One region of the Vibrio diazotrophicus genome, then DNA from elsewhere that is predicted to be linked to it. Evidence: predicted binding sites of a transcription regulator. Region 1 holds the regulator's gene; each other region holds the start of a gene.
The links. The regulator MetJ, encoded in region 1, represses methionine synthesis genes. The targets are predictions, from matches to a motif close to TTAGACNTNTANANGTCTAA.
Positions count from the first base shown of each region.

Region 1 (3,288 bases):
CACACCACCAAGAGATTCAGCGAGTGAGAAGAGTTTTAACTCTCCCACAAAGAATTTTAGTTGATCGAAGCTACCTGCAAATTCAAAACTGAGCATTGAACCAAAACCAAGCTGCTGTTTCTTCGCAATCTCATGCCCTGGGTGCTCTGGTAGGCTAGGGTGGTATATGGTTTTAATCAATGATTGAGATTTCAAATAATCCAAAATTTGCAGAGAGCTTTCTTCATGCACACGCATGCGTGCACCTAGGGTGCGAATACCACGCAGTGTCATATAGCTGTCAAACGGTGTTCCCGTAGCGCCAATACAGTTCCCCCACCAAGCAAGCTCTTCAGCATGAGCCTTGGTTTTACTGATCACGACACCACCAATCACATCTGAGTGACCATTGATAAATTTAGTCGTAGAGTGAATGACAAAATCAGCGCCCAGTGTCAGGGGCTGTTGGTATATAGGGGTTAAGAAAGTATTGTCTACCGCCACTAAAGCACCAACCGCTTTTGCTTGCTGGCAGATTTGTTCGATATCAACCACTCGCACTAGTGGATTAGAAGGTGTTTCTAACAACACCAGTTTTGGTTTTTTCGCCAATGCTGCTGCAAGTGCTTGCTGATCCGATTGATCAACAAACTGAACTTTGAAGTCGCCTTTATTCGAACGGGTGTTGAATAAACGGTAAGTTCCGCCATAGCAATCATGAGGAGCGATAATTAAGTCGTTAGGACTAAGAAACGTTGACGCAAGCAAGTTTAAAGCTGAAGTGCCGCAGTTGGTCACTACTGCACCCTCACCGCTCTCTAATTCGTATAACGCTTTTTCTAGCAGACCTCTGTTAGGGTTGCCAGAGCGGGTATAGTCATATTGTGGAACTTCGCCAAACGCAGGAAAGCCGTAGTTAGTCGAGAGATAAATGGGTGGAACGACCGCGTGGTATTGAGTATCTGATTCGATTCCGGTACGAACGGCGATGGTAGCTGACTTACGTTTGGTCATGAGTGTTTCCTTTCCTAAGACTCTTAAATATACCCGTCCTATTTGAAGCTGCATTGTTGCTGACTCGCTTGTCACTTAACTGCAACTACAATTAGTTTGTGTATAGACATCCAAATTTACAGTAAGAATACATGTGTTCGTCTATATTGGGGAATTGCATCATACTTTACTTATCTTATTTAAAGACGTCAACACTTCTAGACGTCTATATGTCTTTGCTTATGGCGGTAAATCCCGCTAAAATCTAGCCTTTGGAATTATTACTCGAATTCGAACAATGAAGGTGCGCAATGGCAGACTGGAACGGTGAATATATTAGCCCCTATGCAGAGCATGGGAAGAAAAGTGAGCAGGTGAAAAAAATTACCGTATCAATTCCTCTTAAGGTATTGAAAATTCTCACAGATGAGCGTACTCGCCGCCAAATCAATAACCTGCGTCATGCGACCAACAGTGAGCTTTTATGTGAGGCGTTTTTGCACGCATATACAGGCCAGCCGCTACCAACGGATGAAGACCTGCGTAAAGACCGTCCGGATGATATTCCAGCTGAAGTGAAAGCGTTAATGACTGAAATGGGTATCGAATTCGAGGCTTACGACGACTAATTGTTGTCGATAATCTGTTTTTACGCCTAATTGTGCAGATAGATATAAAAAGCCCTGATACGAATCAGGGCTTTTTTGATGCAATGCATTAGCAAGTGGCATTAGCGAGTAATTAAACCACTAGGCTCAAAACTAGTTCGCCATGTAGTTTTCTGGCATCTCGATACGTGCAACACCAGAATCAATAGCCGCTTGAGCCACAGCTCTTGCCACACGAGGAAGTAAGCGTGGGTCCATTGGTTTAGGAATAATGTATTCTGTGCCAAAACTTAATGTATCAACACCAGCGGCTTTTAACACTTCTTCAGGCACAGGCTCTTTCGCTAACTCGCGAATGGCTGCAACTGCTGCCAGTTTCATTTCATCGTTGATCACTTTCGCGCGCACGTCTAACGCACCACGGAAAATAAATGGGAAACAAAGCACGTTGTTAACTTGGTTTGGATAGTCGCTTCGGCCTGTACCCATAATCAAATCGTCACGCACAGCATGGGCCAGTGCAGGTTTGATTTCTGGATCTGGGTTTGAACAAGCAAACACTACAGGTTTATCCGCCATCAATTTGAGTTCATCAGCCGTCAGTAGGTTAGGGCCTGAAACGCCTAAGAACAGATCAGCGCCTTTAATCACATCTTCCAACGTACGTTTGTCTGTGTTATTGGCAAATAACTGTTTGTATTCATTGATGTCATCGCGACGAGTGTGGATGACGCCTTTACGGTCAAGCATGTAGATCTTTTCACGCATAGCACCACATTTAATCAGCAGCTCCATACACGCGACAGCCGCTGCACCTGCGCCTAGACAAACAATAGTACATTCGTTGAGTTCTTTGCCTTGCAGTTCAATCGCGTTAAGCATGCCTGCTGCCGTAACAATCGCAGTACCGTGTTGGTCATCGTGGAAGACGGGTACATCACAACGTTCAATCAGGCGACGTTCAATTTCAAAACAGTCAGGTGCTTTAATATCTTCTAGGTTGATACCGCCAAAGGTATCAGCAATGTTGGCTACGGTATCAACAAATTCATCGATAGTGCGGTGTTTTACTTGGATATCGATGGAATCTAGGTTTGCAAAACGTTTGAACAGCAAAGCTTTACCTTCCATAACTGGCTTTGAAGCCATCGGTCCAAGATTACCTAAACCAAGAATGGCGGTACCGTTAGAAATAACGGCGACGGTATTGCCTTTTGCTGTGTATTTATAAACGTTATCAACGTTCTGTGCGATTTCGCGAACAGGTTCTGCAACACCAGGGCTGTAGGCGAGTGCTAAGTCTTTTGCTGAATCTGCTGGTTTTGTGAGAGCGATGGCAATTTTGCCTGGAATTGGCAGAGCGTGGTAGTCGAGGGCTTGCTGACGAAAAGCTTCTTCCTCGTTGAGTTCATGGCGATCATTATTGGACATTTGGTGGAGCCTTATTGTTTTTGTTAAGGCCACTCATTCTAGAGTATGTCAATGGGTCTTCATAGTTATGATAAGTGAGAAATATAGCTCCTAAGACCAGATTATTGAGTTCGACATGTGTCTGGTTGAAGAAAGCGAAAACTAAAAAGGACGCCGTAGCGTCCTTTTTTAAATCTTTGCGTAAAGTAAAATTACTTCTTGCTAGATAGAGCGCCGAAACGCTTGTTGAAGCGATCAACACGACCACCAGTATCAACGATACGTTGCTTACCAGAGT
Region 1 covers NZ_CP151842.1:223,020-226,307, forward strand. Annotated here, with positions in the region: gene AAGA51_RS00995 (O-succinylhomoserine (thiol)-lyase) at 1-993, opposite strand, end outside; gene metJ (met regulon transcriptional regulator MetJ) at 1,284-1,601, shown strand; gene AAGA51_RS01005 (malic enzyme-like NAD(P)-binding protein) at 1,734-3,011, opposite strand; gene rpmE (50S ribosomal protein L31) at 3,203-3,288, opposite strand, start outside.

Region 2 (3,288 bases), 1.2 Mb from region 1:
GTCTTGTCGTAGACGGAGAGCCACTTTCACTTGCCGCTAAACACTACTCGCCGACCGGACAAAACCTGAAACCCACGTTTAATGCACGTATGGGATATGTAGACTATGTAGTACCAGCCGTGTTTGTTCTTATTTTGCAGCAAACGATGCTGATTGCTTCAGGCATGATGGTTGGCACGCAGAAACACGGTATTGGTTATTGGAGCCACATATCCAGTTTCAAACTCATCGCTTTAAGAAGTGTTGTGCTCATCCCGATTTACTACCTGCTGAGTATGTATTATTTCGGCGCAAGTTTTAGCCTGCATGGTGTCAACACACTGGCACACGCATCCGAACTGCTGACGCTGTTACTGCCATTTTTACTTTCTTCATGTTTTATCGGCATCTGGCTTGGTTCTATTACTCCAAGACGGGAGCTGGTAACTTTGGTGGTTTTGCTTAGCTCAATGCCTTTGATTTTTTCAGCAGGCTTTATATGGCCTGTCGAGGCGATTCCACAGCCAATTGTATGGGCATCGAAACTGTTTCCAAGTACTCCGGCAATACAAGGCTTCTTAGCTCTCAATCAAATGAGTGCTGAATGGCGTCAAATAGCATCTCAATGGACTTTGCTGTGGGGACAAGTGATAGTTTGGTTCATGCTGGCTTGGTGGCAGCTTAGCAAAGCGCAACGCAACTGCACCAGAATAGAAAAGTAGAAGAAACGGCTGGCAAACAAGTTATTCTTGCCAGTCTTTTCGCATCCGCTTGATGACTTCATCATCGACACCGTGGATATTCCCGTAAAGCTCTCGACACACAATGATATTCAGCTTAGCTTTATGTTTTCTGGCTAACTTCTTATAGACGGTCATCTCCCACTGCTTAACAAAGGTGTTTGATACCACCACGCTCTTGCCCTCTTGAAGCCAGTAATCCGTCTGTTGCTGGCACCATTGGTGTGCATCCCCAATTTCCTCAGCACGGTATTGATACTCTCCCTGCTCATCCACAAAGTACATATCCGCTTCTAAATGAACGGCTGGTAATGTTTTTGCCAGCGTTGATTTACCTGAACCCGGTAAACCTCGGATAAGAGTGAGAGTCAGCATGTTGAACCCGTTAATAAGATATAAAATTATGAAATAACCGCGTTGGGCGTGAATATTAACTTAATTTAAGGTTGTCTGCATTTTGCTATCGACATCTGTAAATAGTTAGGCTATAAGTCTAGATGTTTAGACGTCCAAAATGTTAGCTAAGGGAGAAAGCTGTGCCAATTAGGATCCCCGATCAACTGCCTGCAAGTGATGTATTACGTAAAGAGAACATCTTCGTAATGCCAGAATCTCGTGCGTCAACGCAGGAAATACGCCCACTTAAAATTTTGATCTTGAATCTGATGCCGAAAAAAATTGAGACCGAGACTCAATTTTTACGCCTACTCTCCAATTCACCTCTGCAATTGGATATCGAACTGTTACGCATTGATGATCGCCCAAGCAAAAACACACCGGAAGAACACCTTAATGCTTTCTATCGTCAGTTTGACAAAATTAAGGATCGTAACTTTGATGGTCTGATCATCACCGGAGCTCCACTGGGCTTAGTTCAGTTTGAAGACGTGGCTTACTGGGATCATTTACAGACCATTATGACTTGGGCAAAAAGCCATGTTACTTCAACACTTTATGTGTGCTGGGCTGCTCAAGCTGGCTTGAAGCTGCTGTATAACTTGCCAAAGAGAACACGTAAGGAAAAACTCTCCGGAGTTTACCATCACGACATCCATCAGCCATTCCACCCAATCTTGCGTGGTTTTGATGATACCTTTTTGGCTCCTCATTCTCGTTATGCAGATTTTGAAGCCGACTTTTTAGATCAACATACCGACTTAGATATACTCGCGACTTCTGACGTTGCGGGCGTGTACTTAGCATCAACGAAAGACAAGCGTAACGTGTTCGTTACCGGTCACCCGGAGTACGATGCTAATACACTGCACAATGAGTATGTTCGCGATCTGGGTGAAGGTATGGAACCAATGATTCCTGTGAACTACTACCCGAATGACAATCCGGATAATCAACCGAGAGCAAGTTGGCGAAGTCATGGGCACCTGTTGTTCGCGAATTGGCTTAACTATTGTGTATACCAACAAACACCGTTTGATCTGGAACACTTTAGCGAAGACAAGTTCACAAAAGACGACTAGTCGAAGATCAAAGCTGTATTTCAGCACACACTTCTAAGCCCGCTATCACTAGCGGGCTTTTTTATTCACTCCATTGAATATGCAGAACCTGTCGCATAAATTTTCACCATAACTTCGATAATTAATTGATTTCATTATCATACCTTCAAAATTCAAGGAGTAAGTCAATGAAATCAATACTCAGTATTTTGCTATCATCTCTCCTCTTGGGCTGCATGATGGTTGAACAACAAGACAGTCTCCAACAAAACAGCGACCCGATTGAAAAAGCGGAATCGAGAATCACATTAGGCTTGGGCTATTTAGAAAATGGCAACATGCCCAAAGCACGAGAAAACCTTGAGAAAGCGTTAGAACACGCGCCGGAATACTACAGAGCCATGCTTGCGATCGCTCATTATTACGATGTCGTCGGCGAAAAAGATAAAGCACTTGAAGCTTACGAAGACGCATTGAGTGAACATGACGACAATGGCCAAGTGCTCAACAATTATGGTGCTTTCCTGTGCAAGATAGGCGACTACCGACAAGCCGATAAATATTTCAATCAAGCCGTAGAACAACCCAATTATTACTTAGTGGCGGAAAGCTACGAAAATGCCGGTTTGTGTGCAGCGAAGTATGGCAACTTGAGCAAAGCAAAAAAGTACTTTAGCCGCGCCATAGATCATGATCCACAGCGATTTCGCTCAATCTTACAATTGTCGAAGCTAGAAATAGATTCAGGAGAGTTTTCTCAGGCGCGAGTGAGGCTTTTGCAGTTTCATCAAAACCATGGTTATCAAAAAGCATCACTGCACTTGTTGGCAAATTTAGAAAGGCGAGCCGGAAACAAAAGGTTGGAACAGAAATATTTATCGCTACTCAAACAACTGTAGGCTCATTGTCATTTAGCGTTTTTCGGGCGGCCATTATTGCCGCCTTTTCTATCGCGATAATGCACTCGGCGTAGGCGTCGTACTTGTTTCGCCCGTTGTATTTTCTGGTATTCGCGATAAACGATACGGATAAACAAAACCAGTCCGACAAGCAACAATAGTGAAAATACACTCAAGAATGGTTTGCATAACCAATCCGGTTGGCAAGGTTGA
Region 2 covers NZ_CP151842.1:1,407,669-1,410,956, reverse strand. Annotated here, with positions in the region: gene AAGA51_RS06415 (ABC transporter permease) at 1-701, shown strand, start outside; gene AAGA51_RS06410 (ATP-binding protein) at 723-1,094, opposite strand; gene metA (homoserine O-acetyltransferase MetA) at 1,256-2,197, shown strand; gene pilW (type IV pilus biogenesis/stability protein PilW) at 2,365-3,075, shown strand; gene AAGA51_RS06395 (hypothetical protein) at 3,084-3,288, opposite strand, start outside.
Region 2: metA (homoserine O-acetyltransferase MetA) is a predicted target of MetJ. The motif match lies at 1,213-1,232, and genes of this name have one in related genera.

Region 3 (3,288 bases), 600 kb from region 1:
TGCCCTACTTCGTCAAAGGCCATAACGATAACGGCAGCACCATAGCGACGAATCAATTTCGCCTGATGAATAAATTTTTCTTCGCCTTCTTTTAGCGATATTGAGTTAACGATACCTTTGCCCTGAATACATTTCAGGCCGGCTTCAATCACTTCCCATTTCGATGAGTCAACCATGATTGGCACTTTCGAGATCTCTGGTTCTGATGCACACAACTTAAGGAATCGTTCCATACAAGCCATCGCATCCAACATGCCTTCATCCATGTTGATATCAATGATCTGTGCGCCATTCTCGACTTGCTCACGAGCAACATCTAAAGCCTCATCATAGAGTTCTTCTTTAATAAGACGTTTGAAGCGGGCTGAACCCGTAACGTTAGTACGCTCACCAACGTTAACGAACAATGTTTCTGGAGCAATGCTCAGAGGCTCTAAACCAGACAGTCGACACTCTACGCTGATCTCCGGAATAGCGCGAGGAGCTACCCCTTCAACCACTTTAGCCATTGCTGCGATATGCTCAGGGGTGGTACCACAACAACCGCCAACTAAGTTGAGGAACCCTGCTTGAGCCCATTCACCAATGTGCTCCGCCATATCTTCTGGTGATAAGTCATATTCACCAAATGCATTTGGTAATCCCGCATTCGGGTGAGCAGAAACATAACTTTCTGAAATGCGAGAAAGCTCTTCTACGTATTGACGCAGCTCATCCGGGCCCAAAGCACAGTTCAAACCAAACGAAATTGGGCGAACATGGCGCAAGGAGTTATAGAATGCTTCTGTGGTTTGGCCGGACAGAGTTCGACCTGATGCATCAGTGATAGTACCTGAGATCATGACAGGCAATTCGATGCCAAGTTCTTCAAACACAGCATCAACAGCAAAGGCACATGCTTTCGCATTCAAAGTATCGAAAATAGTTTCGATCAAAATCAGATCGCTGCCGCCTCTAATTAAAGCACGTGTAGATTCAGAGTAAGCTGTGACTAGCTGATCAAACTCGACATTACGGTAACCGGGATCATTTACATCTGGAGAGATAGAACACGTACGGTTGGTTGGCCCTAACACACCTGCAACGTAGCGAGGTTTATCCGGTGTTTTTGCCGTCCATTCATCCGCAACTTCACGAGCCAATTTGGCTGCGGCAAAGTTAATTTCTTCGCTCAAAGACTGCATGTCGTAATCAGCCATTGCAATCGTGGTCGCGTTGAAGGTATTGGTTTCAAGGATATCAGCCCCTGCTTGCAAATAAGCAGAGTGAATTCCTCTAATTAACTGAGGCTGAGTGAGAACTAAGAGATCGTTATTTCCTTTTAGATCACAATGCCAATTGGCAAAACGTTCACCACGATAATCTTCCTCTTGCAATCTATGCTCTTGGATCATGGTGCCCATGCCACCATCAATCAACATAATACGTTGCTTCAATTGCGCTTCGATCTGGTGCTTTAGATTACTACCCACAGTACAGCCTCATTATTCCTTTATTGCTTGTTCGACATCCTATCATACATTGATTAGAAATCTAGACGTCTAAAACATCTAATTACCACAAATGCGTTCGTTATAAAATTGATAAATCTATAGGTAAAAAGTGTTTGCTATTTGTTCATCATCAAAGGACAATTTCTCTCACATTTAGTTACATTTGAAGAAGAAAATGTCGGTCTACTATACCCTGTGCTTTCTATCTGCTGCTGCAATGATGATTGCTTTTTTAAACAGCAAGATAGGTAAAATGCAAACCACAATAGCCATTACTGCTGGCTCTATGGTGCTCTCATTACTTATCCTTATTGCTGGTCAAAATGACTGGTTCCATCTCACTCAAATTGCAACTGAAACAGTGACCAGTATAAATTTTGAGAGCTTTCTGCTAAAAGGCATTTTGGGCTTCCTTCTATTTGCTGGCGGCCTCGGTATTAAACTCCCTCACTTAAAAGATCAAAAATGGGAGATTACCGTACTCGCACTTGGGGCAACTCTGTTCTCTACTTTCTTCATCGGATTTGGCCTTTACGGCTTCTGTTACTTTATCGGTATTCATTTAGATCTTGTTTACTGTTTATTGTTTGGTTCGCTGATTTCACCAACCGACCCAATCGCAGTACTGGCTATCGTGAAAAAGCTAAACGCGCCTAAGCGAATCTCGACCCAAATCGAAGGTGAGTCGCTGTTTAACGACGGCTTCGGTTTAGTCATATTTGTAACTATCTTTACCGTCGCATTCGGCAAAGAAGCACCAACAGTAGGAAGTGTAGTCGCATTATTTGCACAAGAAGCGCTTGGCGGCATCGTTTACGGCTTTCTATTAGGGTTACTGTTCCACTATTTAATTAGCGCAACCAACGACCACTCAATGGAGCTCTTACTGACTATCGGTGTGCCAACCGCTGGTTATGTATTTGCAGACGTAATACACGTGTCTGGTCCATTAGCCATGGTGGTATCAGGAATAATGATTGGTAACTGGACTCGCTTTATTGGTTTCTCTAAAGAGAGTGAGGAACATCTCGATCACTTCTGGGAGTTAGTGGATGAATTCTTAAACGGCGTCTTGTTCCTTTTAATCGGTATGTCGATGCTTCTTTTCGAATTCCACGAAGAAGACTGGATCCTAATGGCTTTTGCTGTTCCTCTAGTACTGGCAGCCCGTTACTCTAGCGTGTTTGTCTCTTATATAGGCTTCAAGCGTTACCGTAAATATAACCCTTGGTCGATAAAGATCTTAACTTGGGGTGGACTACGCGGAGGATTAGCTTTAGCGATGGCACTATCGATTCCTTCAGGAATGATGGTCATCCCAGATAAGCTTATCGACGTTAAAGAGCTGATTCTGGTAATGACCTACGCTGTCGTGGTGTTCTCTATCCTGATTCAAGGTTCTACAATCACTCCGATGATTGAAAAAGCCAAACTGAAAGAGAAAGAGATGGAAGAAGAAAGTGCTCAACACAGCGACGTACAAGAAAGCCAACAACAAAATGTCTAAGCATTAATCTTCTGGAAAGCAGCAACCTCGGTTGCTGCTTTTTTTATGCCATTTGATATGCACCAAAACAGCATGGCGAATTTGCCTAAGCTCCCTTCTTTTACTATCCAGAATTTCCCCACCACTAGTGCTCCGTTCATCTCCTTTACCATAAGCACGTAATACTCGCTGCTCTATGATCTTATAAGAGGCTCTAAACTAACCATTATTTATAGAGAGCAATAAGCACTAATCCACGTAGACTCATCAACGAACGCATCCTCAAGTATCGAAGCTTTAGTATCACTC
Region 3 covers NZ_CP151842.1:2,942,984-2,946,271, forward strand. Annotated here, with positions in the region: gene metH (methionine synthase) at 1-1,472, opposite strand, end outside; gene AAGA51_RS13570 (cation:proton antiporter) at 1,669-3,000, shown strand; gene AAGA51_RS13575 (hypothetical protein) at 2,997-3,140, opposite strand.
Region 3: metH (methionine synthase) is a predicted target of MetJ. The motif match lies at 1,526-1,545, and genes of this name have one in related genera.